Regions from separate parts of the Brevibacillus humidisoli genome, predicted to be linked through region 4. Evidence: riboswitches for the same ligand, from Rfam matches in the RefSeq annotation. Region 4 holds a riboswitch; each other region holds the start of a gene.

Region 1 (7,886 bases), 840 kb from region 4:
TGAAAAATCAGATCGGCCAGGCTCCTGGCGGTGCCGTCCTATACAACGGCATAGGTGTTGCCGCTCCGTGATGCTCTCACAACAGGCAAAACATCACGAACCAACCACTTTCCCCGCCGTAACCTCCTCATGCAGCGACTTCTCTAGGACGTATTCCGTCAACTCGACGGTCATTTGATAGTAGTTGAACGGTGTAATCAGATAGATCCCGTTGAAATGCTTCATCGCTACATCGAGAAGTTCCTTGGCCATGGCGATTCCCTCGCGTCGGGCTGCCTCTCCCTTTTCCACCAGCCTCATTCGGTTGAGCGCTTCCGCTGACAGCTTGATGCCGGGGACTTCGTTATGCAGGAATTCCGCGTTGCGCCAACCTGTCAGCGGCATGATCCCGAGAAAGATCGGGATCGGAATATGCTTAGTCGCCTGATAAATCAGTTCGATCGTCTCGCTGTCGTAGACTGGCTGGGTCATGATAAAATCGGCCCCTGCCTCTACCTTGCGCTCCAGCCGCTGCACTGCTGCCTCAATGCGGCGAACATGCGGGTTAAAGGCTGCGCCAACAATAAACTGGGCTTGTTGCTTCAATGGTCGGCCAGAGAAAGAGTAGCCTTCGTTTAACTGCTTGACCATGCGGATCAGATCAAACGATGTGACATCAAAGACCGAGCTTGCTCCCGGCAGATCGCCAAAACGCGACGGATCACCGGTAACAACGAGCACCTGATCGATCCCCAACGCATGCAGACCCATCAGATGAGACTGTTGCCCGATCAGATTGCGGTCTCGGCAGGCGATATGCACCAGCGGATCGACTCCAAACTGACTCTTCATAATCGCTCCCAATGCCATGTTGCTCATCCGTACATTAGCCAACGAGTTGTCAGCCAGGGTAATCGCATCCGCCCCTGCCTTGTGCAGCTCACAACATCCCTGCAGGTAGTGATCGATGTCCAAATCTTTTGGCGGGTCCAACTCAACAATCACCGTATGTCGCTGTTTGACCAGGTCGACAATACTAGGCTTTTGCCGCTGCTTGACACTGCGGATCGACAGTGACTCCCGATCCTGTGGTGAGAACTGCGGATTGATGCGGGGCAGCGGCTGAAGTCCCTGCATAGCTTGCGCGATCGCCTGCACGTGGGCCGGTGTCGTGCCGCAGCAGCCGCCGATCAAGCGCACACCTTGCTCGCGAAGCCTCAGCGCACTCTCGCCAAAGTATTCGGGCGATGATTTGTAAGCATATTCCCCATCGGACAAACCTAACCTGCCGGCGTTAGGGAAAGCAGATATCTGTATATCTGTCGGCACCACCGTTGTCTCAAAGGAACGCAGCACCTCAGCCGGTCCCAATCGACAATTCAAGCCGACGATGTCACTGCCTGCCTGACTGACTTGCTGAAACGCTTCTGTCAACGTATAGCCGTCCCGCGTCCGCCCTACTTCCAGTGTGGCCAACTGAGCGATGATCGGCACATCCGTCAGCGAACGCACGACAGAGACCGCAAGCAGCAACTCCTCAAGATCGAGAAAGGTCTCTAGAATCAAACCGTCCACACCAGCATGCAGCAACGCTGTCGCTTGTTCTTCAAACAGATCCCGGTATCCGTCCAACTGCTGGCTGAGTACCCGACCGGCTACGATCGAACCGATGCTGCCGACTACGTAGGCATCATCTTCTGCCGCTTCCTTCGCAATCGCCACAGCAGCCCGGTTGATCCGCGTCACTCTGTTCTCCAGATTGTAGCGGCCCAAACTCTCCCGGTTGGCCCCAAACGTATTGGTTTCCAAAAGTCTGGAGCCCGCTCTGTAATACGACGCGTGCACCTCGTACACCAGCTTGGGATTAGATAGACACATCTCCTCAAAACTGACACCGACCGGGACTCCCAATTGATACAGTTGAGTGGCAATCGCCCCGTCGCCGATCAGCAGGTTGTCTTTCAGGTAATCGAGTAGCGGTGGTTTCTTCCCCATGGTTTCCCTTCCCCCCACAATCCTTTTCTGTCTGTCCCTTACTCGTTTGCTTCCACTGCAACAGGCACAGCGTTAAAATAACGAGCTTCCGGATGGGCGAACACCATCGCCGAAACAGACGCTTCCGGATCCATCATAAATCCGTCTGTCAACTGGATGCCGATATCCTCCGGCTTCAGCAAGCGGAACAGCTTCTCTTGATCGTCCAGGTTGGGACAGGCGGGATAGCCAAATGAGACACGTATGCCTTGATAGCGGGCACCGAACCGCTCTGCCATGGTCATGTCTGCTGAATCGGGGAAGCCCCAGACGTCCCGCATCACATGGTGGATCCGCTCGGCAAACGCCTCGGCCAGCTCGAGAGCCAGCGCCTGCAAGATGTGTGAGCGTAGATACTCCCCCTGATTTTTCCACCCTTCCGCCTGATGGCGGATCCCCTGTCCGGCCGTTACTGCCAGAAACCCGACGCAGTCCATCTCGCCGCTCTCTACCGGACGCAAGAAGTCGGACAGGCAGAGATAAGGCTCCGACGGCTGGCGCGGGAAACTAAATCGCTCCAGGACACGAGACGTATTGGCAGGGTCGTAAATCAGGATATCGTCACCGTCAGCCTGTGCCGGAAAGAATTGGTACATGCCATGAGCCCGGATCAATCCTGACTCTCTTGCCGAAGCGAGCAGATCTTCCACCACGGCGTAGATCTCAGTAACCTTTTTGTCACCATCAGCGAGCAGTTTCTCTACGTTGCCGCGCACGCCCAGGTGTTTGCCCAGCAACATCCGCAGGTTGAGATACGGCTGCAGATAGCTGATGGGATAGTCGCGCAGGACATGTCGGTCATGATCCGGCGGCGTGAATACAGGACCGGTCCGGTTGATCGGAGAACGCTTGATCGATGCAGTCGTTTTCCCCGGAGCTGCCCCTCCACTTGCCTGCGCAGCCGCTTTTTCCTGCTCCTCCTGGATCGCCTGCTGCAATTGGGACCGAGCCTGCGGGTCCTGCAGCTTGTTGGCCAGCTCCAGTCCGTCCATCGCATCTTTGGCGTAGACGACCACACCACTGTACTCCGGGGCGATCCGCGTCTGCGTAAACTTGCGAGTCAGTGCCGCTCCACCCACCATCAGCGGGACATCGACCCCTGCCGTTCGCAGATCTTGAGCGGTGATCACCATCTGCTGGGCCGACTTCACCAGCAGTCCGGACAAACCAATCAAGTCGGGCTGTTCTCTGCGACAGGCGGCAATCAACTGTTCCGGCGGTACCTTGATCCCCAGGTTGACGACTTCGTAACCGTTGTTTCCGAGGATGATTTCCACCAGGTTTTTCCCGATATCGTGCACATCCCCTTTTACGGTGGCCAAGAGGATTTTGCCTTTTGACGAACTCTCCGTCTTTTCCATAAACGGTTCCAGAAAGGCAACAGACGCCTTCATCACTTCCGCACTCTGCAGCACTTCGGCAACAATCAGTTGATTGTCGTTAAACAAACGCCCCACTTCTTCCATCCCGGCCATCAGCGGACCATTGATGATCTCTAGTGGCGCATACTTCTTGAGCGCTTCTTCCAAATCAGGAATCAACCCGTCTTTTGAGCCTTCTACCACATAGCGGGCCAACCGCTCTTCTAGGCTCAGCGTAGAGGTCTCCACTTTCACCGTCTGCTTTTTCTGTCGGTAAAACTCGGTAAAGGAGGCCAATGTCTGATCATTGGTCTCAAACAGCAGGGCTTCCGCCAGCCTACGCTCGTCCTCTGGAATCGATGCGTATCGTTCCAGCTTTTCCGTGTTGACAATCGCGTAATCCAATCCAGCTCGCGTCGTATGGTAGAGGTAGACGGCATTCAGCACCTCCCGACCGGCCGGCGGCAGCCCAAATGACACGTTGCTGACGCCGAGGATTGTCTTGCACTCCGGCATCGCCTGTTTGATCAAGCGGATCCCCTCAACTGTCTCCAGTGCAGAACCGATGTACTGCTCATCCCCTGTACCCACCGGAAAGACCAGCGGATCAAAGATGATATCCTGTGGATGAACCCCGTAGCGATTGACCAACAGGTCGTAGGAGCGTTTGGCGACCTCCAGTTTTCGCTCCCGGGTAACCGCCATCCCCTGTTCGTCGATCGTCCCCACTACGACTGCCGCACCGTATGTGTGGATCAGCGGGACCACCTGGGCAAAGCGCTCCTCTCCATCCTCCAGGTTGATCGAGTTGATAATCGCTTTCCCTTGTGAATGCTTCAGCCCTAGCTCCAATACCTTGGCGTCAGTCGAGTCCAGCATCAGCGGAGCTTTTACTTTTTTTACCGCGTATTGCAGGAACTGCTCCATATCGGCGTATTCGTCCCGGTCGGGGTCGGCCAGACAGATGTCGATGATCTGGGCCCCGCGCTTCACTTGGGCACGCGCAATATCAGACGCTTCTTCGTACTTGCCGTCCGCTATCAGCTGGCGGAACTTTCGCGAGCCGATAACATTGGTACGCTCTCCAACCAACAGCGGCCGATTGTCTTCCTCCACATACACCACATCGATACCGGAGACAGCGCTGAGATGCGGGGCAGCCTGACCACGCGGTTTGTATCCCTTTAATGCCTCTGACAGCGCGCGGATATGTTCGGGAGTCGTTCCACAGCAGCCGCCAGCGACATTCAACCAGCCGCGTTCAGCGAAGGCAGCCATTTTGGCGGCCAATCCCTGCGGCGATTCATGATAGTGTCCGTCCTCATCGGGCAGTCCGGCATTGGGGTAACAACTGACGCCACACTGCGCCAACTGTGACAACGTACGCAAATGATCACGCATGAACTCGGGCCCTGTCGCGCAGTTCAACCCGATCGTGACCGGATTTAAGTGTTCGATGGAGATATAGAATGACTCAATATTCTGACCAGCCAGCGTCGTACCCATCGGCTCGATTGTACCGGAGATCATCACCGGCACTTCCCGCTCCAACTCGGCAAATGCCTGCCGAATCCCGATGCCTGCTGCCTTTACGTTTAAGGTGTCCTGCGCCGTCTCCAACAGGAGGACGTCAACACCTCCAAGGATCAAGCCCTTCGCCTGTCGGCAATACGCTTCGACCAACTCTTCAAAAGTGACACCACCAGTCAGCGAGAGGGTCTTGGTCGTCGGTCCCATCGAACCGGCGACGAAGCGCGGCCAGTCTGGCGTTGAGTAGGCTGCTGCCGCTTCCTGGGCAATCCTGGCAGCCGCGATATTGATCTCCATATCTTTCTCCTGCACGTCGTATTCTGCGAGAACCACATTGGTGGCGCCAAATGTGTTGGTCTCGATGATATCGGCACCCGCTTCCAGATACTTCTCGTGGATGTACCGGATCACGTCAGGACGAGTCAGGTTTAACAACTCATTGCACCCCTCGTATTCCTCTCCACCGAAGTCGGCCGCGCTGAGATTGGCCTGCTGAAGCATGGTCCCCATCGCTCCATCAAGGACCAGGATCTTTCGCTGTAGTTGTTCCGTAAATCGTGTCGGTTTCACCATCTCTACTCCTTTTCATGAGACTTGGCTCGTAGACGAATAAAAAAATCCTCTTCTTACGCAAATAAGAAGAGGATTCTTCGACAGAATGTCATCTATGATCAATCCTCTCTTATCTTTCAAAGCGTCCGCTTTGCTGGAATTGGCACCTGATGTTCGGTTGCCGAGGTTTCATAGGGCCAGTCCCTCCACCTCTCTGGATAAGAGAATACATCCATAATCTTTTCTTTTTCCGTATGTTACCATCTAAATGCGAGAGCCGTCAATAGCAAAATCTCCCTAGGATTGCAGATTGCAGCCTTTTTTCGTGGTTATGGTCAAACGCCCACAACAAGATAGGTGTTCATGTATAAACTGAAGCATACCGGAAAGGAGGATGAAGAAACAAAATGAGTACGTCATACTGCAGCGGCGGGATCTTTAACAACTGTTTTGCCCTGGTGCTGGTTCTGTTCATCCTGCTCGTCATCGTAGGGGAATCAAAAGACTGCTAATGTTGCGGAAAGAGCCTGACGCAGACTCAGGCTCTTTCCCGTCTCAGGTTGACCATGCCCCTCGTGACGGTTATGCTGATGGTAAAAGCAGAACCATCAGCCAAAAAGGAGTAGAGAAGATGTCCCTCCCCGACACAATGGACAGACAAACATTCCTGGACAGCCTGGAAGTCGTACAGTCGTTGAAACAAACCGACTTCGAGACCTATCAAGTGGTCAAGGAACGAGGTACGGAGCGTCATTATCTGATGTATTCCTTCTACCACATCAACCTGTCCGAAGGCGGGCGTCGCGACGATTACCGATACTTCCTGCCACTCGCATCCGATGACGTACTGGCAATCGTGCTGGGAGAACAGCCGTATGAGTATCCCGAGCACTGGAAGCGTCTCTATTATCGGACAGGTACGGATGATCGTATCCTCCCGTTTGATCCCAGCGAAAACTTCGACCGAGAAAGGGAACAGGAGGCAGAACGGGAGATGCTGGATGCCTTGCTTCGCTACAAACGGGAGTGGAAGCAGGCAGATGACAAGGAAGCATTGACCAAAAAGCTGTTCTCCCAATTGGCAGAGATCGAGAAGCGGCATTCCAACGAAAGTGATTCATCCGAGTAAGCCACAAGCGAGGGAGAGTTGCAACTCCCTTGCTTGTTCGCTATAATAAAGCAGATCAACCGCATTTGTCTCATGCTACATAGCTGACATCACGAGAGCAAACCAATCCACCTCTCGTCTCTTCGTTTTGCGGAGGCGGGAGGTTTTTCTCGTAGCCAAGAAAGGATGGTAGAAAGTAGTGAGTTACAAACAGCAAGTGGCAACAAGCCTTCATGCTGCGCTGCAGAAGTTGGAGATTGCCGACTTTTCCCTGGAAAAGCTGGAGGAGATGCTGGAAACACCGCCCAATCCGCAGATGGGCGATATCGCCTTTCCGTGTTTCCAATTGGCAAAAGTGCTGCGCAAAGCACCTCCACAGATAGCCGCAGAACTGGCCGGATTGGTCAAAAGCGACTACCTTGACAAAGTAGAAGCAGTCGGACCATACATGAACGTCTTCCTCAACCGTTCGTTGGTAACGGCCGAGGTGATCGGGACGATAGCGAAAGAAGGTTCATCCTACGGCAATCGCAGCATCGGCCAAGGGCGCAACGTACCGATCGACTTGTCTTCCCCCAACATCGCCAAGCCGTTCTCCATGGGCCACCTCCGCTCTACCGTGATCGGCAATGCGATTGCCAACATTTTGGAAAAACACGGCTACCGTCCTGTTCGCATCAACCATCTCGGTGACTGGGGTACCCAGTTTGGCAAGCTGATCGTCGCCTACAAACGGTGGGGAGACGAAGAGAAAGTAAGAGCGAAGCCGATCAAGGAACTGCTGTCGCTCTACATCAAGTTCCACGAAGAAGCGGAAAAAGATGAATCGCTGGAAGAACAAGGGCGGGAATGGTTCAAGCGCCTGGAAGACGGCGATGAAGAAGCAAGGCAATTGTGGCAGTGGTTCCGTGACGAATCGCTAAAGGAATTCATGAAGATTTATAAACTGCTCGGTGTATCGTTTGACTCTACGCACGGAGAAGCTTTTTACAACGACAAGATGGATCGGGTCGTACGGCTGCTTGAGGAAAAAGATCTGTTGGTGGAGTCTAATGGTGCGCTGGTGGTCAACCTGGATGAATACGAGATGCCTCCCTGTCTGATCAAGAAGTCGGACGGCGCCACCCTCTACGCTACTCGGGATCTGGCCGCCGCTCTGTACCGCCATGAGACGTACGACTTTGCCAAAGCGGTCTACGTGGTCGGCAATGAGCAGCGTCTGCACTTCCAACAACTGTTCCGCGTGCTGGAAAAGATGGGCTACGAGTGGGCCAAAGAGATGTATCACGTACCGTTTGGCATGATGCTCAAGGATGGCAAGA
Region 2 (7,886 bases), 510 kb from region 4:
GCCAGGAGTCGGAAAGACCCACTTGTCTGTTGCATTGGCTCTGGAAGCCATTAAGCAAGGTTTGACAGTTTACTTTACAACTGCTCACGATTTGGTTCAGACACTTCAGATTGCCCATCAAAACAATAGTATCAAACAAAAAATGCGGGCTTTTATTAAGCCGAATGTACTGATCATTGATGAAATCGGCTATCGCAAGATGGATGAAACGGCAGCTCATTTTTTCTTTCAAATCGTTTCGGAGCGTTATGAATCTGGTTCGATTATTCTTACCTCGAACAAGTCTTATGGTTCGTGGGGAGAGATATTTGGAGATACGGTACTTGCCACCGCCATCCTTGATCGATTATTGCATCACTCCCACACCATCAACATTAAAGGAGAAAGTTATCGCATAAAGGAGAAGAAAAAAGCTGGTTTCTTTCGACCAGAGACAATTGAAGATAAAACCGAATGAACGGAATTTTCCCGCCGCCAGCCCCCCTCGGGGGGCATTATTCAAACAAACCTATTGCCTAATATGGGGAAAATTCAAGTGCAGATAATGGGGAATTTTCATTTGCAGTTGACAATAAATCCTTTTATGACAGAATACCCCTTAACTTCGCGAGCGAAATTATAGAAGGTGCATTGATTAGCCCCAGTCCATTTCGATAAACTGAGAAATAATGGTAGCCCATTCATTCTTGCTTTCCACTTCGATAGTAACCCTTTTTTCAACCACCTAGCTTTTTTTCGAACGAGACAGCGTTTCCGAGTACTTCGTTTCTAATGTTGGGGTTTGCGCATTCAACGTCGACAAATTCTGTCCGCGCCCCAGTATGCTTCCAATAGCTGGTCTATCCCCAAGCTAAAACTCCTTGATTTCTTACACGACAAAATAAAAGAGAGGCTAGAGCCAAGGATAACCTTGCGAGGCCCCTCAAAAGTGCACTGGGGCAGCTACGGCGCCCCTTGACTAGTAACTCCTTTACTGTATTCAATCCTCATAGGTACGATACAAACCCTTATCGAACATTTGTTCTCAATTCATTATCTACGTATTCAATCCTCATAGGTACGATACAAACGTTATACGTACCTTTGTCATCAACCAACTTAATCCTGGTATTCAATCCTCATAGGTACGATACAAACACAATATAAGACACCAACGAGTTAGCCGTCATGCCGGTATTCAATCCTCATAGGTACGATACAAACCCCAAAATCCCCTACAAAAATAGCCTTTCTTAAAAAATACACCACGTTTCAAAACGATACCAGACTTTCCCTGCTACGTCACCTTTCCCTTATCTCACTAAGCTCATCGCGAAAAAACGATTGTCGTCAATCCCCCAGGTTTTCTACCCTATTGGAGATCAACGACAATAACCACCATATTTTTGCTTTACCCTCACCACAGCAACGTCGCTACCGCCATCCACCAACCATCCACAACACTACTACTCCTTATTCACCCCATACCCCTTCATCTTCTCCATCACCAACTCAATCTCCCCACGCGGCAAAATCACCGGTTCCCCCACACTTTTACTCCGATAATACACCTCCGCACAAAATTCCACTTCCTCCGCGATGTAAAACGCCCTCGCCAACGTATCCGCTCCAGCGATCAGCCCATGGTTGGCCAACAGCACCGCTTTCCGATCCCGCATCCCTTCCAGCACGTGTTCAGCCAACTCTTCCGTCCCGTAAGTAGCATACGGTGCACATCTCACATCTGGCCCGGCAAAGGCAACCAAGTAATGCACAGCAGGCAGCGTCCAGTTGAGACAGGCGATAGTCGTAGCATAGACGGAGTGCGTATGCACAACCGCCTTGATATCAGAGCGGTGCCGATAAAAGATGCTGTGCATCGGATACTCGCTGGAGGGTTCCCGCTCACCGTCGACCACATTACCCTGCAGATCGAGCACGACGACGTCTTCCGGTTTGGTCTCAAAATAGTCCACTCCGCTCGGACTGATTGCCATCAACTGCTGTTCGGGGTTGTAGATACTGAGATTGCCGCCTCTTCCTTTGGTCAATCCATGGGTGACCAGTTTTTTCCCGTACTCGACGATCTGTTCCCGTTCGTGTTGCAATAGCATGTCTTTCCCTCCTATATAAAAAATGTTTCAGATAAAAATATCCCACAATGCCTCTGGCGATCCTTGTTTGGCCACCCGCGTTGCCATGCCCCGAGATGCCCCGCGAAACAGACTTCACCACAAACGGCAAAGACGGGGACCCAAGCCCCGTCTCTTTACCCAATTCTTTCCTATTCATTATAACACGCTTTCCATCCTACACACGCTTTGCATCTTAACATGCCTTTACATCTTAACACGCTTTACAACCATCGCACGTTTCTCCACTCGCGACACGCTTTACGCCGCGCGAGAGTTCATATTCTCCATATAGCTGTAGAACGCTTCTTTCTTCTTCTTGAACAAGAAGTACGAGACCGCGTAAATCGCAATCACCAAGCCGATCAGCAGCCACGACTGGGAGAGGAAGGCGAGGAAGATCAGGCCAGCGATCGGTTTGGTCAGGATACCAAAGCTGGTGATCAGCAGCACGCCGGTAGGGATGCTTACCCCTACCTCTGTCGCGACCTGGGTAAAGATCGGTGCGGTATAAGTAGCCAGATAGAGTCCCAGGCTGAACCAGATCGTCCCGGAGACCAGCACCTTAAAGATGTTTCCGTTCATGATCGCAACCAATCCCTGTACCATGAATGGCAGCGCGATCAGGTCAACGACAGGCAGTACTTCGTTGCCAGGCAGGATCAGGGCCATCAGCACCATGATCGGGATTAGCGTGATACCGGAGATCAGCGTAGCAGCCTCACCATAGCCGGCCGCGTCGTTAACCCCGAGGTACCACTCGCGGGACTTGCTGCCCTGCTTTCCTTTTTTCTTGGCTGCCTCTGTCAGCGGCAGGAAGGCTTGCGCAAAGATACCGGATACTTTCGGGAAAATCGCCATCACAGCAGCAGTAGCCACACCGACAGTAGCGATTTCGCCCCAGGAGGCAAGCGTGCCCAGTTCTTTCAGGTTCCCCATGATGCCGAGGAACAAGCCGAGCAGCAGACCGAGCGCGATCGGTTCCCCGAGGAAGCCGAGCTTTTTCTGCAAATCGCTGGGGCTGAGGTTGATCTTGCCTGCACCCAGCTTGTCCAGAATCCAGTTCATCCCGATTCCGAACGGCACAGTCCCCACGTGGTGGAGCTGGACAATCGTACAGTTAGGATAATTGAAGTAAGTAGACCAGCGTCTGGCAATCATTTCAGAGAACAAAAGACTGTATAAGTTCAATACGATCATGCAGCCAATCGCCAGTGCCATGCTGTCGGTGATCAGGTAGATCATCGAACCCCATACCATGTACGAATAGTTGTTCCACAGGTCCCCTGGTTGGAAGATGTTGGTCCAACGAGCGAGGAACAGCACGATTTGCAGCAGGATTCCCAGACCGAGGAAGATCATTCCCACTTCGGTTGAGTAGGCGACGACGGCGGTAGCCTGCCAGCCGATGTCAAAGACGGGCAGCTTCACGCCAGTGCTCTCTACCATCTGCTGAACAACCGGCATAATAACAGGGATAAAGGCATTCAACAGCAGGGTGAATCCTTGCAGACCGATCCCGGCGTAGAGCGCGGCGAAAAACGCTTTTTTCACCTGCACCTTCAAAAAGAGGGCGACGATGAAGATGATAAACGGCACGAAGATCTGTGCGCCAAACGTGTCAAAAATCTGCTTCAGTGTTTCCAAAAACATGGTGGTTCCTCCTTGGTGTATTCAACTGTTATGCGTTGATTTGCTCAATCACTTTAAGTACTTCTTCCAAAAACCCTTCCTCGTCAAAACCGGTCAGGAATCCCACGGCGTTGATAGCGGGAATGCTTAGATTCTCCGGTACAGGGGTGGTGTAGGCGATGAAGTCATAGCTGCCCATCTCGGCGTAACTTTCCACCTGCTGCGGTTTCACTTCCGTCGTGGTGATCTTGTAGCCCTTCTCGGCCAGCGCTTCTTTCAACTTCTCGGCCACCATCGTGGAGCTGACTGTCCCCGAGCCACACACCGTCAATACGTTAAACGTTGTTTTCATCTTCGTTCCTCCATCCTTATTGGTAATCTTCCTGCGTTTGGCAATGGTCCTTATTTGGTCACCGTCTGTGCGCTTACGACGCCGCCTAACAGCTCGTACACGCGTTGTCTGGTCGTGGCCTCGCTGATCCCCAGCAGCAGCTCTTTGTCCTGAAACAGCTTCATGAAGTTGCGCAACAGCTGCAGATGTTCCTCCGGCTTGTGGATCGCCAGCATGACGACGATCTTTACGCCTACGGTAACGTCAGGGCTGCCCATCATGGAAAAAGAGACTGGTTCCTTCAGGGTCGCAACCGCTATCGCCGACTGGTTGACGTGAACCGGATCAGCGTGCGGGATGGCGACATAGACGCCTTCGCTGGGAAGTCCGGTCGGATGCAGCTTCTCCCGCTCCACGACTGCGTCCCGGAAGCTGTCCTTCACATACCCCCTGCTGTGCAGCAGAGCGGCCAATCGGCTCAGGATATCCTCCGCCTGCTCCGCTTCCGCCCCCAGCAGGATCAAATCTTCATCAAACGTACTCACAACCATTTCACTCCTTGTGCAACCCCTATTTTCTCGATGGGATAACTATGTTTTGTTTGTATACGAATGCCGCAGCCGCTGCCCTCCTCACCCCCGCGCATCAAAAAAGCCCTTCACTCACAAAAGAGAGAAGGGCTGTCATCCGGTTCAGGATTGATAGCAATTCTTCTCATCTTCGGAATGATTACACATTCACTCTGAAGTTGGCACCGCTGGCGAAGCGCCCGGTTGCCGAGGTTTCATCGGGTCAGTCCCTCAACCTCTCTCGATAAGAAAAGATTGCAAACTATTTATACGGTTGTAACATTGAACTCATTCTAGCCTGCTTGTCGAATTGTGTCAACTGATTTTTTGTCGACCGGCATCAGCAGTTGCCGCAACGTCTGCTGGTCGGCAGCATCGGCACCTAGCTTGCCAGCAGTATCAGCACCTAGCTGGTCAGTAGTATCGGTACGTGGGTCAGTCAGTAGTGCCGGTATGTGAGCCAGTTCCCGGTATGTGAGCCAGTTCTCGGTCTGTGAACCAGTCGGTAGTTCCCGATCTGTGAACCAGTCGGTAGTTCCGATCCTTGAGCCAGTCGGTGAATCTGCTCAGCTGCCCCGCCCTACGAGCTGGTCATCGTGCCGCCATTTACGTGGATGATCTGCCCCGTCACGTAGGAGGAATCTTCAGAGGCCAGGTAGACATAGGCCGGAGCAAGCTCGTAAGGCTGTCCAGCACGCTTCATCGGCGTCTCCGTGCCAAAGGTCGCTACCTGCTGTGCGGAAAAACTGGAGGGGATCAGGGGCGTCCAGATCGGGCCCGGCGCCACGCCATTCACGCGAATCCCTTGTGATACGAGAGAGCCGGACAAGGAACGGGTAAACGTGACGACAGCCCCTTGCGTAGTAGAGTAGTCGAGCAATTGTGTATTTCCTTCATACGCGGTGACGGAAGCAGTATTGATGATCGTACTTCTCGGCTGCAGATAAGGAAGCACCGCCTTGGTCATGTAAAAGAATGAAAAGATGTTCACTTCAAATGTCGTTCGCAACTGCTCGGCGGAGATGTCCAGAATGCTCTCCTGAGGGTATTGGACCGCCACATTGTTGACGAGCGTGTCGATCTTTCCGAAGGTCTCCAGGGTCTGCTGTGCGGTGTACTGGGAGAGCCGCTCATCCCGGATGTCGCCGGCGATCAATAAACAACGGCGGCCATACTGCTCCACCCGCTGCCTGGTCTCGGTGGCATCCACATGCTCATCGTAGTAGACCAGCACGGAGTCAGCCCCTTCTTTGGCAAACGCAATCGCCACCGCCCGCCCAATCCCGCTGTCCCCGCCGGTAATGATCGCCACTTTATCCTGCAGCTTCCCGCTTCCCTGATAACGCGGGTTGTCCGAGAGGGGTCTTGGCACCATGATGGCTTCGATGCCCGGATGACGGTCCTGATGCTGGGGAGGAAATGTGATCGGCACGTTTTCACATTGCCTGACCCAGCCTAGATACGGATACATAACCGGTTAAGCCTCCCTTTTGGGTATTTTCCCTGTACTCTATTCCGGCATCCGTTGATCTGTGCTACCTCCCGAGGCAGGCTTGGCAAACTGCTCAATCTCATCCTTAAACTCCTCCAGCAAAGCAGGCGTGTACCGCTTCTCTCCTTTTCGATCCCGTACCTTCCGCCAGAGGAAGGCGGCGATTTCCAGCTTGTTTTTCCACTGCTTCGACTGCGGATCGGCGTGGAACTCTTTTACGAAGCCGTTCCACTGATAGGTCTTGTCCTCAGCAGTAGGCGGATTGGCCTTGGTGTGATTCTTCTGGCGGCTGCTATCGTACACCGCAATCAGATCAGCCACCGTCATCTCTTGGTCATTCCGCTTCTCTGCGTCCCGCAGAGCGGCAGCCATCTCCTTGGTGAACGAGAACTTGTTTACCCCGTAATATTCTTGAAAAAAAGCCCTCGCTTCTTGATTAAACCGAAACCCTTCCGGAATCAGCCGGGTCTGTAATGTAATCGGGCCGGATCGCTGCTTCCGCCGCTGCTGGGTTGTCTTTGCCCGCTGGTTGTGGACGGTTTCTCCTATTAGCAGATGGACAATTCTCTCCTCCAGCTCCGCTTTGGTGCCGGACGAGGAGAGCCCGTTCTGCCTGCAGATGGCAGCCAGTTCATCCTTGTACCAATAGTGAGCGCGAAACTCTTCCCCCGACATGTCGGGGGCAAATGGGGGACGCTGTATGCTCATCATCTTCCCTCCGTTTTCTCTTTTGTCCCCATTATATCCCGGCAGCGGGCAGGCCGGACAAGCCTCTTCTCCCCTGTCCTGTTTCAATAGGGAATCTCTGCTGTCCGAGTCGGATCCTGCATGTCTGCCAAGGCCACAAACAGATTGGGGGGGTGCTCCGCCAAGCGATGGCACAGATACAGATACCACTCGGTGCCGTACGTGAGATAAATTCGCAGCTTCACGCCCTTTTCTCGCAGCTGCTTGCTCAACTCCGGCTGAATGCCGTACAGCATCTCCATTTCCACGAACGGCAGGTGAGCATATCCCTTTTGCTCAATCACCTGGATCAGGTGCGCATCATGGGTGGCGATCGAGATGGGATGGCGAGCCGCTGTACACCGTTCCACCAGTTCGAGATACCGTTGATTGACACCCTCGCCCCGCGGCAGTGCAACCTCAGGTGGTTCCTTGTACGCCCCTTTGACGATGCGAATTCTGCCCGGCAAAGAGAGCAGGTGTGTCAGATCCTCCTGGGAACGGTGGAGATGGGCCTGTATCGTAATGCCGATGTTGGTGTATAGGAAAGCCATTTTTTGATAGAGCCGCAGGATCTGTTCTGTCTTGGTCGACTCCTCCATACTGATCATCAAGGTTACGCCCTGTTTGTTTGCTGCTTCCGCCATCTCCAGCAGGTGGGACTCGGCCAATCCAGGATCAATGGACAAACCGATATGAGACAGATCGAACGATACAGTGGCATCCGCTTGTCGACGGCCCACCTCCTCTATCAGCCGCAAAAACGTCGTCTTCGCTTCTCTGCAGGCGGCGATGTCGGTCGTGTTTTCACCGATGTACTCCAGTGAGACCCGGTACCCGCCGGCAGATAGGTAGTCGGCTGCCCTCAATGCATCCTCGACTGTCTCGCCTGTCACGAAGCGGCGAGCTGCGGCAAATAGCAATGGATAGAGATTAGGCGACTGTTGGACGTATTCCTTTACCGCCTGGCTGCGGGCGATCGTCTTCAACACATCGGCCGCCAGTCTCTCCTCGTCGTTGTAGTA
Region 3 (7,886 bases), 110 kb from region 4:
GTATTACCGGAGATACTGTCGGACGGGATCTGAATTCGATCACGATGGAAATCAGGGCGAAACTGGATCAGCTTTCTTTGCCTGATGGCTACATCGTAGAAATGGGCGGGGATGCTCAAGAGATGGCTGAATCCTTTAGCAGCCTTGGACTGGCGATCATCTTGTCAATCGCTCTGGTCTACATGGTGATGGCCAGCCAGTTTGAATCCCTGTTCAGTCCGTTCATCATCATGTTCTCCATTCCGCCAACCTTGATTGGCGTCGTGGTCGGGCTGTTGTTGACCGGAAACCCGCTAAGTGTGCCAGCTTTGATCGGGTATATTCTATTGATCGGGATTGTCGTGAACAACGCGATCGTGTTGATTGACTACGTGAACACGCTTCGAAAACGGGGAGAAGAGAGAAACGAGGCCATTCTCCAAGCAGGGCCGCTGCGTCTGCGTCCAATCTTGATGACAACATTGACGACAGTACTTGCCATCATGCCGCTCGCGTTTGGCGGCGGTTCGGGGAATGAGTCGATGGCTCCTATGGCGATCGTCGTCATTTTCGGTCTCAGCTTTTCCACATTGATCACACTGTTCTTGATCCCGGTCGTCTACACCTTGTTTGACGATTGGGGACGCAAGATTCGTGGGTTCCGCTTTCGCAAGCGCCGGGGCCTGAAAACAGCCGCCGAAGAAGCCGGACCGAGTCTGGAAGGAGGAAACATATGAGACGTGTAAAACAATACCTGACGAGTTTTGTGATGCTGACATTGGTGTTAGCCGGCTGTAGTGCCCAACCGACTGCGGTGGAGGAACAGAAGGAAGAAGCGCCTATCCCGGTACAGGTGGAGAGTTTGACCGAAGGATCGGTTGGCGTAGCAGCAGGTTTGACAGGCACGCTTGCCCCAGGCAAGACGGTACAGGTCGCTCCTAAGGTAAGCGGCAAGATTCAAACACTCAATGTTGAACTGGGACAAAAAGTGAGCCAGGGAGATGTGCTGTTCAAGCTGGATCAACAGGACCTGATGAACAGCGTGCAGCAGGCAGAAGCGGCTTACAAGCTGGCATTGGCCAACTTCAAGCAGAGCGATACAAGTTCCGCTCAAGGGGTGGAGCAGGCTAAAAACAGCCTGACCCAGGCAGAGCAGGCGCTGAAAGACGCGAAGCTGAATGAACAACGGATGAATCAGTTATTCAGCCAGGGTGCCATCTCTCAGCAGCAATATGAGCAGGCGAAATCGGCTGTAACCAATGCGCAAACGGCCTATGACAATGCAAAAGCTACCTACGACGCAGCGCAGAAGCAAGTGGGAATCGGTGTATCCCAAGCCTCGGTTGACCAGGCTCGAGTCTCTCTGGAGAACGCTAGGGAACAACTGGCCAACTCAACGGTTACGGCTCCTATCTCTGGCGTAGTCTCATCTGTTTCAGGGTCGGTAGGAGAGATGGCCTCGCCACAGATGCCGGTAGTCGTGCTAGTTACCACTGATCCGCTGCTGGTCAAGGTGAACGTTTCCGAACAGGAGATTACAACGCTTCAGGTTGGCTCCAAGGTGACGGTTCACCTGCCGGCTTTGGATAAAGAACTGGAAGCTAGTGTAACGGCGATCAGCCCGGTGATGGATCAACAGGTCAAGGGATACCCGGTAGAAATCTCGATCCCCAATCCAACAGGTGAATTAAAGTCTGACATGGTCGCAAATGTGCAGCTGAGCGATGGCACCGAGAATGCCAAGACACTGGTTGTATCGAGAACGGCTGTGTTCGATCAGGATGGCAAGCGTTATGCGTACATTGTAGAAGGTGATCAGGCCAAGCAGGTGGAAGTAACCACTGGGGCCGAGTCAAGCGACAAGATCGAGATCCTGAGCGGCTTGAATAAAGGTGATCAAGTAGTCGTAAAAGGTCAGACGATGCTGAAGGATGGCGCCAAGGTCAAGATCCAGCAGACCGACAAGTAAGCAAACAGCTGTAAACGGGGGGATTGACATTGCTGCAACCCCCCGCTAGTATAGAAAAAGATCGAAAACAGAACGATCTGACAAGTCGATCACTTATCGAGAGAGGCGGAGGGACTGGCCCTATGAAGCCCGGCAGCGGGTCTCGCCCACAAGCGAGATGCTGTGCCAAATCCAGCAGGAGTACTTCCTGACAGATAAGGCTGTGCTGGCAGATGCATACCCCTTCTTCTGTATGGAAGAAGGGGTTTATTCTTTGGCTTGAAAGGAAGGACAGACGATGCGCATCAGACCCGCTTCCATCATGAATCAACTACCCACGCAATTCTTTTCTACTCTTGTGGCCAAAGTAAACAAGGTAATAGCGGAAGGGCATGACATTATCAACCTCGGGCAGGGGAATCCTGACTTGCCGACTCCCCCGCATATTGTGGAAGAATTGCAGAGACAGGCTGCCGATCCCATGCATCACAAGTATCCGCCGTTCCAGGGCAGACGGGAACTGAAAGAAGCAGTTGCCCACTGGTACAAGCAGGAATTCGATGTGGATCTCGATCCGGAAGAAGAGGTCGCCATCTTGTTTGGGAGCAAAACCGGGCTTGTCGAGATTTGTCAGGTGTTGCTTGACCCCGGTGATGTGGCATTGGTGCCCGATCCGGGATATCCAGACTACTGGTCGGGCGTGGCAATATCCGGCGGGCGCATGGTGATGATGCCGCTGCGGGAAGAGAACCAGTTTCTCCCCGGCTACGGTGAGCTGACGCCGGCAGATCTGGAGAGGGCAAGATTGATGTTCCTCAACTACCCGAACAATCCAACTGCGGTTACTGCCCCTATCCAGTTTTTCGAGGAAACAGTCCGCTTTGCACGGCGCCATGAGATCGTCGTATGTCACGATTTCGCCTATGGTGCGATCAGTTACGACGGCAAGAAGCCGGTTAGCTTTCTGCAGACCCCTGGCGCCAAAGAGGTAGGGGTGGAGTTCTACACACTGTCCAAAACTTACAACATGGCAGGATGGCGTGTCGGTGCAATGGTTGGCAACCGGGAGTTGGTTCGCATGATGAACCTGCTCCAGGATCACTATTTTGTCAGTTTGTTTGGTGCTGTACAGATGGCGGCAGTACGGGCGATGACCGATACACAGGAGTGCGTACGCCAACTGGTCGAAACCTATGAAAGTCGTCGCAATGCGTTGTTTGACAGCTTGCGACAGATCGGCTGGCAGGCGTCGCCTTCGCAAGGTTCTTTCTTTGCCTGGCTGCCGGTGCCGGACAAGATGGGGTCAGCCGCGTTTGCTGATCTGCTGCTGGAAAAGGCACACGTTGTGGTAGCACCGGGCATTGGATTCGGTGAGCATGGTGAAAACTACGTTCGGGTAGCATTGTTGACATCGGAGCAGCGATTGGTCGAGGCTGTCCAGCGAATCGCCAGATTGGAACTGTTTTCAGCAGGACGATAGGAGGGTGTCCAGCAGCGCTTGTGGCTTGCTGGGCATTTTCATATGATCAGGTCAATCAGGTACTTGGTTGACTTTTTGTTTCACGTGAAAACAGTAAATTCGGAAAATTGGGTCGAGTCTTGACGATTTTTCACCTTTTGCTGGGCAACTGCATAGGGTAAACGAGAGCCAAAAGAGGTTTGTTAGAAAAGAGTATGTCTGGATAAACTAACGATAAACTCATGCAGAAACAACACTCCTTGCTGTGAGCTTGATATTGACAGATAATGATTTTCATTATACGATGGTTGCAGATAATGATAATGAGTATCATTTCGCTTGATCATGTGAACTGATCTTCGCTGTACACAGGAGGGCGTTATGCGGTACCAGATCGACGGTTACACAGATATGTATACGGTGATTGCCAATGAGCGAAAAGTGGGCGGTGCGGTAGAGGCTGGCATGCTTCGCCTTCGTTCCGGAGAGGAGTACCGGAATGCGGTGATTACGCGTTTGGAAATGGCAGCTTCCCAGTTTTGTTCGATCGGCTTTGTCACCGAAGAGGGGCAGCGCTTGATCGTACACGTCAACGAGATTGGCATGATCGCCGATGCCAGGCACGTGAATGTATGCGAGCTGCAAAACGAGTGGATGCGGGAACAAAAGCTGGCAGAGCGCCTGCGTCATCTTAAGCGTCTGTGTGAGTTGAACGAGGGTAGTTGTACGCCTCCGTTTCAGGAAGAGGTGCAGATACTGGTTCAGGATGTGGGACTGGAGCAGGCAAGAGAGCACGTTGATCTGCCATTCCTCCCATCCGGGGAGCAAACAAAGGTCGTACGGATCGCTTAGCGCTTCTTTTCATAAAAAGTGGTACATAAACAAGCGGCAAGCCGTGAAAGGCGTGCCGCTTGTTTTCATTCCATAACCGGTTAGGATATTCCCACTGAGCTAAGTTCAAAACTAACTGCCGTGATTAACACGACGTCATTAGCCTGCCGTGATTAGCCCTCTGCTTCCTCCAACGTACAAATCGCACTGGGGCGCTTAATTCGCAGAACCACGCACTCGTATACACGGAACAGGTGGTTCATCTGCTCGTCGCCGAGGAAGGCCGTGTCAAAATCTTCAGCGATGGCCAGATCGAGATTGTGACGGCCGGTGGCAACCAGTACGCCTGCCTTACCCTTAATGACGGGTGATTGGTATACCCCGTCTGTGACCAGGCTGCGCACGTGCTCGATCTCCAGTACATTGGTCCCTTTGTGGACTCTGTGCAGCAGCGAGTACAGCTCTGGCGATACGACCAAGGCATAGGGGCCGCTGTGGCCCATCTTCAACAATTTGTTGCGGGCTTCCACGATATCGGCAAAGGCGTTGCCCGATTCCATCCAATCGCTTTTGATGTGCGTCAGCCGTCCTTTGACGTTCATGAGACCCGGCAGCTCAAACGGATCAGAACCGTTGAGGATCAAATCATCCTCCATCAAGGCGGAGCCGGCTGCAGCGTTGACCGCTGCACTGAGATCAAGCGGCATCCCCAAGGTACGAGCTTGTGAGACGTCACGCCAGTAGAGCATAAAATCCTTGTAGAGAATCGGAATCGTCAGACTGACTCTGCGGCTCGGCTGGGTCAGTTCCAGCGATTCCCCGCGCAGACTCAGGTTGCCGAAGCGGGACTCTTCGTAGATATCGTTTGTTACCGTTTGAACTCCCTCGCCTAGTGGTCCGTAAATATCGATAAAACGACGACCGACCAATTGACGGCGCGCCATTTCAATAACAGCTTCGTCCAGTTGCTCCCACTCTTCTTTGGAAAGGGGAGAGTCCGGAAATTTTCGCAGCTTGTCCATACTTTTCCTCCTGTGGTCATTGTACGGTTTTTCCATGTGCAACGTTTGAGCAGTCACCAGCAGTGCCATCAAGAAATCCACTCGCTGCCCTAACTTAGCTATGTAAGTCGCAGACTGCCTACGGTCAAACCTTTTTTGCCTGGTTTGGATACCTCTACCACCTGTTGAGGTGATGAATGGCTCCCGGTATCTTTGAGCGCACCAGCCGATGCCTGGAGATGGTCTACCTGATGAATACTGTGTCCTTCATCGTGATCAACCAGATTGCCCACTTTCACATCTGCAACTCTCTCGGTCAACCCAGCCATCACCTCTTTTACCGTCAGATAGTCAGCTTGGGTATTGTCGCGCATTTGACTGAGCCATTCACGATCTTCTTCACCTGTGAATTCGTACATGGCAAGTTCCAGGTGTTCACGGAAGTTGTGCAGGCCGAATCGTTCCAGATTAATGTCGGAGAGTAAGCGGGACAACTCGCGATTGCTTAGTTGTGCAGCCTTGCCTTCGCTGATGATCGAATTGAGATGTGGAATCAGTTCATTTAAACGGTCTAGTCGCTGCTCTTCTTCTTCATAGATGTGGTGATAGTACAGCCGGGTGTGCTCATCCTGCGCGTTGTCGATGATGGGCTGCAACATCGACATAAACTTGCCGATGCCATCTTTGGTCCGTTCAAATATGGATCGTAGTTGCGGAAATTCCTCCATACTGCCCACCTCCTCGGGAATCTCGATTTCACTCTATTATACCGTTGGCAAAACATACCGGGCAAGCAGATATCCGTCTCTTTCCTAGTGTGTGCCAACATCTCCATCTTATCAAGAAAGAGTATTGCCAAAGCCAATTGGGAATGATAATATTTATCAATAAGAATGATATTTATTATCAATTGAAAGGTTAGATAAAGGAGGAGGCAAGATGTCAGCCATACTCGTAATCGGTGGCGACCGGCTTGGCAATATCGTACATGTCCTGCAGGAAAAGGGATTTGAGCAGATTTACCACGTTACAGGACGAAAAAGCTCACAAACCGGCCTCAAGATTCCAAGCGGCGTCCAAATGATTCTGGTCCTTACCGATTTTGTCAATCACAATCTGGCCAAGACGATCAAGAACCAGGCGAAAGAGCGACAGATGCCGATTCTTTTTTGCAAGCGTTCCTGTGCAGCTATCGTGAAAGCCCTGCAGCAGGTAGCGTAACGCAGTGATTCCGATTGACCCATCGGTTCCATCCGGATACATAAGGAAACGAAGATACCGTTATAGACCGCCTTGGCGTTGGACAGCCTAGGATAAGGGTTGACCTTACTGTAGATAAACGGGAGGGAAGATGATGCCTGAACATGAGCTGGGTCATCTGCCTATTGCGCAGCTGACACCTGAGCAGTTAAAAGATCTGCAGCAGGCGGAAATCCGTCTCAATCAGGAAGGGCAGCCTGTCTACCTGATTGCGTTTGCCCAGCAGCCAACCCAGCCGGGAGCGGAAGAAAGGTAAATCAGGATAAAAACGTACCCACTTTTTCACCTAGGAGAAAGTGGGTACGTTTTTGTGTGGAAAGCAACGACCTCCCTATTCATTTCTGGCATACCAGGCCGGCCTGCTTTGTGCCAGCCAGGAGAGCTGGGAGCGGATGGCGACGTTAATAAAAATCACGCAGATACGGCTTTAGGGCGTCGATCCCGATCGCAAAGCCAAGACATTGACTGGACTGGATGATAAACGCATTCATCCCAACCACTTCTCCATGCAGATTGATCAATGGACCACCGCTGTTTCCCGGGTTAATCGCAGCATCTGTCTGCAGAACTTCCTCATAGACGCGTTTGGCGACATGCAATCGTCTGTTTTTCGCGCTGATAATACCTGCCGTTACAGAATTCTCTAATCCTAAAGGGGAACCAATCCCAATCACCCACTCACCTACCTGTGTGGTACGTGAACTGCCTAGGGGCAAAGCACGCAGTTTGCGGTCGGCATCGATTTTGAGAATCGCATAATCCCGATTGGAATCGCTAACGACGGGCTGTGCTTGGTAGACGCGACCATTCCACAGTTTGACCAGGACGTTTTTCGACTTGTTGATGACGTGTTCACTTGTCAAAATGTATCCCTGAGGATGAAATATAAATCCCGTGCCAAAACTGCGTTCTTTCATCGAATCGTTCAATGGTTGGCTATCCAGCAACTGGTTGATAAACTGCTTCAGATCGGACGGGATTGAAGATCCTTCGGTGACAATCGAAACGACACTGTCTTTTACCTGGTCTACCAGAGGTACAAAAAAATTGTATGGGTGAAGGCTGCTTTTCGCGGGATACTTGTGATGTACGACGCTGGCCCATTTCTTACGCTTCAAAACAATCCATCCCCCCAACGCAGTAGGTATGTATCATCTTATGGCGGATAAACAGGAGAAGGACGCCCATTTATCGAGTGGAAGCAGGCAAGCGACCATGAGAGGGAGAGATGACCCGATTTTCCCTACATCCATGTCTGGTCATGATGCTCCTACGTAATCCAAGGGGAATAAGAACCATGTCTTTAAAAATAATGTAAGATTATCTGACATTCGGTCTTGTTAAGAGGTGTCCCTTCCTGTTTAATGGAGATAGGTGAGATACGAACATGAGGTGATGGTGTTGGGCA
Region 4 (7,886 bases):
CTCAAGCAGCACGGGTTAACCGTTATGTTTGATGCTGAACACTTCTTTGACGGGTATAAACAGAATCCGGTCTATGCCCTAAACGTACTGGAGGCCGCAGAGGCAGCAGGTGCTGATTGGCTTGTCCTGTGTGACACCAATGGAGGCAGTCTGCCGCACGAGATCAGCGAGATTGTGGCAGCGGTGCGCAGCAGTCTGCAAGCGTCGATTGGCATCCATGTTCATAACGACGGAGAGCTGGCAGTGGCCAATTCGTTGGCCGCCGTACAGGCAGGGGCAACGCAGGTGCAGGGTACGATCAATGGCATAGGCGAGCGCTGCGGCAATGTAAATCTGATCTCAGTGATTCCCAACCTGCAGTTGAAGATGGGCTACTCCTGTGTCAGTGCGGAAAACTTGGCTCAGCTCACCTCTCTGTCGCGCTATGTGGCGGAGATTGCCAACATGGCGATGCCGACCAACCAGCCATTTGTCGGCAATAGTGCTTTCGCCCACAAAGGCGGCATTCACGTCAGTGCCGTACTGAAAAACCCGCAAACGTACGAACATCTCGTACCTGAGCAGATCGGCAACAGACGTCGTGTGCTCGTCTCTGAACTGGCCGGACAGAGCAATCTCTTGGCCAAGGCGGAAGAGATGAATATTACCTTTGACCGGAAGCAGCCGGAGTCGCGTGAGATGATCAAGTTGATCAAGGAACGGGAGTATCAGGGATATCAATACGAGGGAGCAGAGGCGTCGCTCTCTTTGCTGCTGTTGCAGGCGTCAGGCGAGGAGCGTCAACTGTTCGTGCTGGAGTCGTTCAAGATATGGATGGAAAAGTCGGCGGAGAAGTCGATCCTCTCCGAAGCGATGGTCAAGATAAACGTGAACGGTCAGATCGTGCATACGATCGCAGAAGGGAATGGTCCAGTCAACGCCCTGGACAACGCCCTGCGCAAAGCATTGGAGGATTACTTCCCCTGCCTGTCAGAGATGTACCTGACCGACTACAAGGTGCGTGTACTGGATGAAAGTCAGGCCACGGCAGCCAAGGTTCGGGTGCTGATCGAATCGATGCATAACGGCGAACGCTGGAGTACAGTAGGTGTCTCTACCAATGTGATTGAAGCGAGCTGGGAGGCATTGGTCGACAGTATACGCTACCTGCTCTGGAAAGAAGGCTGTATCCTGGATTCTCCGAGTGAGGAGACGGAACGTCCGATCGGGATTGTCAATCACTAGAGATGAAGCGATAGTACGAGGCCGGGGAGTGATCCCCGGCCTCGTTGTGCGTGAAAAACAGCTGTGCGAATGCTACATCTCCAGGATTTTGCCCGGATTTAAGATGAGATGAGGGTCCAGTTGGTGCTTGATCATCTTCATGAGCGGCAGGGTATCTGCGTGCTCTCGTTTCAGGTACTTGATCTTGCCGATGCCAATCCCATGCTCTCCCGTGCAAGTGCCCCCTTTTGCCAGGGCGTATTCGACGATCTTTTCGTTTACCTCTTTCACTTTGGCCACTTCGTCCGGATTCTGTGTGTCAAACATCAGGACAGAGTGGAAGTTCCCATCTCCGACATGGCCAAGTACGCCTCCGACAAGGCCTGTCGCCTCGATTATCTCTCTGGCGTATACAATCGCCTCACTTAATTGGGAGAGAGGTAGGCAGACATCAGTCAACATCATCTCCTTGCCCGGATTGCCGTGTTTATAGGCGTAGGCCAGATTGTGGCGGGCTTCCCACAGCTTGGCGCGCTGCTGTGAATCGGATTCCACCAAAAACTCTTCGCAGCCGTTTGCCTCAAGCAACTCCCGCGCAAATGTCACATCGTGCTTGATTGACATCTCGCTGCCGTGGAACTCCAAAAACAAGGTAGGCTGTTCAGGATAGTTCGTCTCACTGTGTTTGTTCACTTGTCGAATGGAATGACTGTCGACTAGTTCCACCCGGGCAACCGAGATGCCGGCAGACAGCAGCGAAATCGCCCCGTCTACCGCCGCTTGTACTGTTGGAAACGCCGCTCTTCCTGCGACGATCGCTTCCGGGATGCCGTACACGCGCAGCGTAATCTCGGTAAACACCCCCAGCGTCCCTTCCGAACCGACAAACAGACTGGTTAAGTGGTAGCCGGAAGAGGATTTTGCGGCCAATCCACCAGTGTGAATCACGCTGCCGTCGGCCAGGACCACTTCCAAGTCACGAACCTGGTCGCGCATGATCCCATAGCGGACGCTAGTCGTTCCGCTGGCGTTGGTTGCTGCCATTCCGCCGAGGGTTGCAGCAGCACCTGGATCAACGGGAAAAAACAGTCCGTATTTCTTTAACGCCTGGTTTAGCTGAGTGCGGGTCACTCCAGGCTGTACGCGGACAAGAAAATCTTCGGGACGAATCTCCAGAATCTCGTTCATGTATTGGAAGTCGATCGAGATGCCGCCCTTGAGCGGGACGCAGTGCCCTTCCAGGCTGGAGCCTGCTCCAAAGGGAACCACAGGGATGTGGTGTTCGGTGGCGTATTGGAGGATGGCGGACACCTCTTTTGTTGAGACGGGAAAGACCACGATATCAGGCAGTACAGGGTTGTGATGCGATTCGTCCTTGCTGTGCTGCAGCAGGATCGATTCGGTCTCTGTCGCCCGTTCGTCTGCGGTCAAGCGTCTGATGTCGCGAAGCAGACTGGCTTGATTTAGCCTCATGTTGTATGCCTCCCGTGCGCGATAACAGGATTACGCGCTCTTTTTTAACTTGCGGGCAGCCCAGTTTCCCAATGATTGGATCAATTGTACGAGACAGATCAGGATGATCACCGTGGCGATCATCACCTCAATATCCCACTGCTGATACCCGTAGCGCAAAGCAAGGTCGCCCAAGCCGCCGGCACCCACCGCACCCGCCATGGCGGTTGCACCGATCAAACCGATGGTGGCAATGGTCAGACACAAGACGATACCAGGTCTCGCTTCACGAATCATGATGCGGAAGATGATCTGCGAGCGAGATGCACCCATGGCCTGATAGGCCTCAACCACCCCGCGGTCCACCTCCAGCAGTGCCGTTTCCATCAAGCGGGAGATATATGGGGCGGTATAGACGATGAGTGGGACAATCGCCCCTTCGATACCGATTGACGTGCCGACGATCAACTCTGTAAACGGAATGATCGCCACCATTAAAATAATAAACGGGAGCGAACGAATCACGTTAATGATTGTATTCAGGGTATGGAAAATCAATGCGCTTGGCGCAAGATGGCCGGGCCGGGTGATCACCAGCAGCACTCCCAGCGGGATGCCGATCAAGGTAGCGATAAACAGCGAAATCCCCACCATGATCACTGTTTCCTGTAGCGATTGCCCGAACAAGGGCAGCATTTCCTGCAGACGTTCGATCATCCTGCCACCTCCTCTTGCGGGACTAGATCGACACTGTAGACGGACTTGCGAAGGTAAGCGATTGCTTCCTCCACATCGTTCTCCTCTCCGGATATATGCAGCAGCAGGATGCCCAGCGCTGTACCTTTGATGGAGGTAATGGAGCCGTACAACAGGTTCGTGGTGACCGGGTAGCGAGCCGTCAACGTTCCCAACACCGGGTCCAAGGCCGCATCGCCGCGGAAGGCGACTCGCAGCACTTTGGCAGCGGGACCGGTATGCTTGATCTTGGCCATCATGTCGGCCGGGACTTCGTCGTCAAAGATCGTCCGGATGAAGTTGCGTGTGGTCTGTTGCTTCGGACTGCTAAAAACATCGATCACACTGCCTTGCTCGATGATCACACCGTTTTCCATGATCGCTACGCGATCGCAGATTTTTTTGATCACCTGCATCTCATGGGTGATCAGCACAATCGTCAAGTTAAATCTTCGATTGATATCGAGCAGAAGCTCCAGAATCGAATCGGTCGTCTGTGGGTCGAGAGCAGAGGTTGCCTCATCGCACAACAGGATCTCGGGGTCCATAGCGAGAGCTCGGGCGATGCCGACGCGTTGTTTCTGCCCGCCAGAAAGCTGTGCCGGATATGCGTTGGCTTTGTCCTCCAGCCCTACGAGACGCAGCAGATCGGCCACCTTTTTATCGATCACGTCTTTGCGCACGCGGTTCATCCGCAAAATCTCGGCGACGTTGTCAAACACGTTGTAGGAAGAGAGCAAGTTGAAATGTTGAAAGATGATGCCTATTTTTTTGCGGGCATTGCGCAGCTCTTTCTCTTTTAGCGCCAGCATGTCCCGGCCGTTGACGGCGACTGTTCCACTGGTAGGCTTTTCGAGCAAGTTGATCGTACGGAGCAGGGTGCTCTTGCCTGCTCCGCTAAAGCCGATTACGCCGAAAATTTCTCCTTTTTTGATTTGTACGCTGACGCCTTTCAACGCATCTATCTGCTTGTTTCCAACTCTGTACGTCTTGTGTATATCGGTAAGCTGTATCATGGATCGGGGCTCCTCGCTGTTCAAAGATGTGTTTCCCTACCAGGAGGGGAGCACTGCTCCTGCAAAGTGTTCTTCGATAAACTTCTTCACTTCTTCGGAACGGTAGATTTCCACCAGTTTTTTGTAGGTAGGGTTCTCCTTCTCTGATTCGTTCACAGCCAGAACATTTACATAGGGGGAGTCTCCGCCTTCTGCAAAGATCGAATCTTTCGTTGGATTGTACCCGGCTTCCATGGCGAAGTTGGTATTGATGCTGGCTGCATCAAGATTGTTGAGTGAGCGAGCGAGAAACGGTGCTTCCAGCTCCTTGAACTCCAGGTTTTTCGGATTATCGGTGATATCTTGCGGTGTGGCCTGATCGCCGACACCCTCTTTTAATGTGATCAGACCGGCTGACTGATAGAGCAGCAGTGCTCGCGCACGGTTGGTCGGATCATTTTGAATCCCGACGATTCCCCCTTCAGGGATCTCCTCTACGCTTTTATACTTGGTGGAGTATAGCCCCATCGGGAAGGTGACAGTTTTGCCGATTACCACGATGTTGGTTTTATGGTCTTGGTTAAATTTTTCGAGAAACGGAATCGTCTGAAAACTGTTGAGGTCAATGTTTCCTTTGTCAAGAGCCTGGTTCGGCAGGACGTAGTCGTTGAATACGACGACCTCTACTTCCAAACCTTCCGCTTTCGCTACCTCTTTCACCTTGTTCAGAATCTCTTCATGCGGTCCCCCGGTCACACCTACTTTGATCACTTGCTGCTCGGCGGATTGTCCGCCTGTTTGGGCCGCTTCTTCTTTGCCGCCGCATGCTGAAACCAATGTAGCCATTATGAGCAGGATAGCTGCTAATAAACTCTTTTTCATATTTTGATTTCTCTCCTTTTTTCTATGGTGCAGAACATGTGCGCATCAGTCTGGACTCCGTTTTCTTGTGCCACAGTATTACATCGATGGGGGTCATCCGCTCCTTTCCATGAAAAAACCTCTTCCGAAGGAAGAGGTGGAAGCCAGATTCAATTCAGGTCTACCATTCCTCTCTTATCTCCCGGAGCAGTTCCGCTGGATTTGGCACCACAATTAAACAATTAGGTTGCCGAGGTTTCATTGGGCCAAGTCCCTCCACCTCTCTTCATAAGAGATTTTCGTTATATGGTTGGTCAGAATTCCTATCTGATTAGTTGGATTATACTGTAACAAAAAAAGCTTGTCAAACATTACCGGTATTTACAACGAACGAACTCCCTCTAGGAAAAGAGGGAGCCTGCTCGTTGACGATTACTCCTTGACTCGAACCGCCGTTCCCGTAGCGACGACAATCATCATGCCTTCGCGCAGTGTTTCGAAATCGAGATCGACTCCGATGACGGCATTGGCCCCGAGTCGTCTGGCTTTCTCGGACATCTCCTGAAGGGCCAGTTCCCGCCCTTCATTCAGCTTGCTTTCGTATGCTCCGCTGCGTCCTCCGATAATATCTGTGATACCGGCGAGAAAATCACGTACCACATTGGCCCCCATGATTACCTCTCCGCTAACCACGCCGTAGTACTCCACGATCTCTTTTCCTTGCAGTGTGCTGGTAGTCGTTATGATCATTCGTGTTCCTCCTTATCCGTACTCGGTTTATTGTTTACTATAGAGACTACGAACAACCACAGGGAAAAGTTTCAGAATGGTAAAATGGTTTGCAGTAGTTTGATCTGTACTGGTTTTGGGAATATACTGGTAGCTAGTCCGAACAGGAGGGAATCTTGTGTTCAACGAGCGACGTGTCGATTGGCGATACAGGTGGTTGGTCATTACAGCCGCATCCGTCTTGTATGCCTTTCTGTCTTATGCAACAGCAGGCATCGAAGTAGGAGATACTGCCCACTTTCGACCTGCTATCGCGATATTGGCCGTTACTGCTGCAATATTTGGGCCGGTAACCGGTTTTTTCGTCGGCTTTCTGGGGAATATGGGAGTGGATCTGCTTCTTCAGGATATCTGGTGGCACTGGAGTGTCGCCAACGGCATCATCGGTTTTATTACCGGGCTGCTGTATGTCGTTCCCGGATATCAGCCTAGACAGGGCCAGATGCTGGGCATGCACCTGGTGATGTTTGTTGTGCTGGCAGCAGCCGGCAACTATACAGGACTTACGCTTGCGGCGCTGCTTGATGTGATGGTGTCTGAGACTCCGTTTCAGGAGGCGATTTTCGGGTGGGCGGTTACGCCAGCCACATCCAATGTACTGCTCAGCAGCGTATTGGGCATCCCGCTCCTGTATGGATATGTGGTGTGGAAACGCATTCAAATCTCTTCCGTCGTACCGTGTGAAGATGGGGATTGTGATTGAGATGGGGGGAGGAGATGGAGATATAGGCATCTCCGCTTTTGAGCTGGCCCGAATCCGATCACATATCCATCTGGATCTCTTATCACAAACTCCTTCCATGTACCGCACGGAAATCTCTCTATCTACAGTCCGATCCAAATAGCTGCACCTTTGGCCACAAATTTTTGATACGGTGCGTGTCCTGTCCTTCTTCTAGCCGATAGAATCTCTTTTGTTCAACTTTGATCTCACCAAGGATATTCAAACAGATCTTTTTCCTGATTTATCCATGTGCCCCTCCTTGACGTTACTGGGAGATAGACGAAAAAAAACGAGCGATTCCTTACGCGGCCAGGACGATTTTTATTTTTTTCTCTATAGAAGACAAAATGTTTGGATGAAGAAAGAGAGAAAAGCGCCGAACCATAGCGGTCCGGCGCTTACAATCCTTTTACGATTGCTTTCTCATGCTGCCCAGCTCTTCGACGATCGCTGTCATTTCATTAATGCTGAACGATTGTTTTTTCTGCACCATATTGTACAGGTACAATAGATCTTCATAGCTGGAGAGGTCAAAGTCTTCCGGCCGCATCACAGATGCATTGACCATGTTTAGTTTTCCTTTGATCCCTTCCAGTACAAAACGCAGGTTTTCCTGGGTGGCTTCTTTCAGATCAGCCATTGCACAGATTCCCCCTTTACTTGGTTAATTGGCCGCGGGTGACGCCCAGTTGGTTGATCGCATTCAGCGTCCGCCATACATGGGTGCCGCTTACCTGTCCGCGCATCGCCTGGCGGTACAGGCTAATCACTTCCTGTACGCGATCAGCTTCTTCTTCTAGGAATTCAATCCGATAGCTGCCCACTCCATACTTGATAAACTCTGTCAGATATTCGGCACCAGACTGGTCGATGGCATTGTATACGGTGTTGCGGCAGCCAGTGTCCACTCGAACCGGGTGGGAGAAGCCGACCCGATCCTGCAGCGAGATCCGCGACTGCTCACAAGGTGTTCCGCAGTTGGTGTGGTCGGTACCGTCGCTTAGGAATGTGCAATAGACACAGTGTTCGGTGTGAAACATCGGCATGTGCTGATGAATCACCACTTCCATCCGGGATGGATCGGTATGGGCCAAGAGGTCCATCATTTGCTGGATGTTTAAGTCGTA

The links. Region 4 has a riboswitch for S-adenosylmethionine ahead of LOK74_RS15280 (MetQ/NlpA family ABC transporter substrate-binding protein). Riboswitches for the same ligand answer to the same signal wherever they lie in the genome.
Region 1: linked by a shared signal. The riboswitch ahead of metH (methionine synthase) and the one ahead of LOK74_RS15280 (MetQ/NlpA family ABC transporter substrate-binding protein) in region 4 are both predicted to bind S-adenosylmethionine.
Region 2: linked by a shared signal. The riboswitch ahead of LOK74_RS17695 (PTS sugar transporter subunit IIA) and the one ahead of LOK74_RS15280 (MetQ/NlpA family ABC transporter substrate-binding protein) in region 4 are both predicted to bind S-adenosylmethionine.
Region 3: linked by a shared signal. The riboswitch ahead of LOK74_RS14810 (pyridoxal phosphate-dependent aminotransferase) and the one ahead of LOK74_RS15280 (MetQ/NlpA family ABC transporter substrate-binding protein) in region 4 are both predicted to bind S-adenosylmethionine.

What each region holds. Positions count from the first base shown of each region.
Region 1 is NZ_CP087263.1:2,267,941-2,275,826, forward strand. Features, by position in the region: gene LOK74_RS11300 (bifunctional homocysteine S-methyltransferase/methylenetetrahydrofolate reductase) at 94-1,974, opposite strand; gene metH (methionine synthase) at 2,013-5,477, opposite strand; SAM riboswitch class I at 5,584-5,681, opposite strand; gene LOK74_RS11310 (YjcZ family sporulation protein) at 5,864-5,968, shown strand; gene LOK74_RS11315 (hypothetical protein) at 6,088-6,585, shown strand; gene argS (arginine--tRNA ligase) at 6,764-7,886, shown strand, end outside.
Region 2 is NZ_CP087263.1:3,617,876-3,625,761, forward strand. Features, by position in the region: gene istB (IS21-like element helper ATPase IstB) at 1-457, shown strand, start outside; gene LOK74_RS17680 (L-fuculose-phosphate aldolase) at 1,446-2,093, opposite strand; gene LOK74_RS17685 (PTS galactitol transporter subunit IIC) at 2,373-3,764, opposite strand; gene LOK74_RS17690 (PTS sugar transporter subunit IIB) at 3,793-4,095, opposite strand; gene LOK74_RS17695 (PTS sugar transporter subunit IIA) at 4,146-4,619, opposite strand; SAM riboswitch class I at 4,786-4,894, opposite strand; gene LOK74_RS17700 (SDR family oxidoreductase) at 5,224-6,114, opposite strand; gene LOK74_RS17705 (SAP domain-containing protein) at 6,154-6,843, opposite strand; gene LOK74_RS17710 (proline dehydrogenase family protein) at 6,927-7,886, opposite strand, start outside.
Region 3 is NZ_CP087263.1:2,992,407-3,000,292, reverse strand. Features, by position in the region: gene LOK74_RS14820 (efflux RND transporter permease subunit) at 1-716, shown strand, start outside; gene LOK74_RS14815 (efflux RND transporter periplasmic adaptor subunit) at 713-1,948, shown strand; SAM riboswitch class I at 2,039-2,149, shown strand; gene LOK74_RS14810 (pyridoxal phosphate-dependent aminotransferase) at 2,226-3,407, shown strand; gene LOK74_RS14805 (hypothetical protein) at 3,768-4,238, shown strand; gene LOK74_RS14800 (family 1 encapsulin nanocompartment shell protein) at 4,391-5,239, opposite strand; gene LOK74_RS14795 (IMEF encapsulin system ferritin-like cargo protein) at 5,338-5,946, opposite strand; gene LOK74_RS14790 (DUF2325 domain-containing protein) at 6,158-6,439, shown strand; gene LOK74_RS14785 (hypothetical protein) at 6,573-6,734, shown strand; gene LOK74_RS14780 (S1C family serine protease) at 6,880-7,596, opposite strand; gene LOK74_RS14775 (GNAT family N-acetyltransferase) at 7,874-7,886, shown strand, end outside.
Region 4 is NZ_CP087263.1:3,104,154-3,112,039, reverse strand. Features, by position in the region: gene cimA (citramalate synthase) at 1-1,224, shown strand, start outside; gene LOK74_RS15295 (FAD-binding oxidoreductase) at 1,297-2,676, opposite strand; gene LOK74_RS15290 (methionine ABC transporter permease) at 2,707-3,372, opposite strand; gene LOK74_RS15285 (methionine ABC transporter ATP-binding protein) at 3,369-4,406, opposite strand; gene LOK74_RS15280 (MetQ/NlpA family ABC transporter substrate-binding protein) at 4,443-5,267, opposite strand; SAM riboswitch class I at 5,439-5,541, opposite strand; gene LOK74_RS15275 (YbjQ family protein) at 5,679-5,996, opposite strand; gene LOK74_RS15270 (ECF transporter S component) at 6,154-6,738, shown strand; gene LOK74_RS15265 (DUF1128 domain-containing protein) at 7,169-7,399, opposite strand; gene LOK74_RS15260 (U32 family peptidase) at 7,416-7,886, opposite strand, start outside.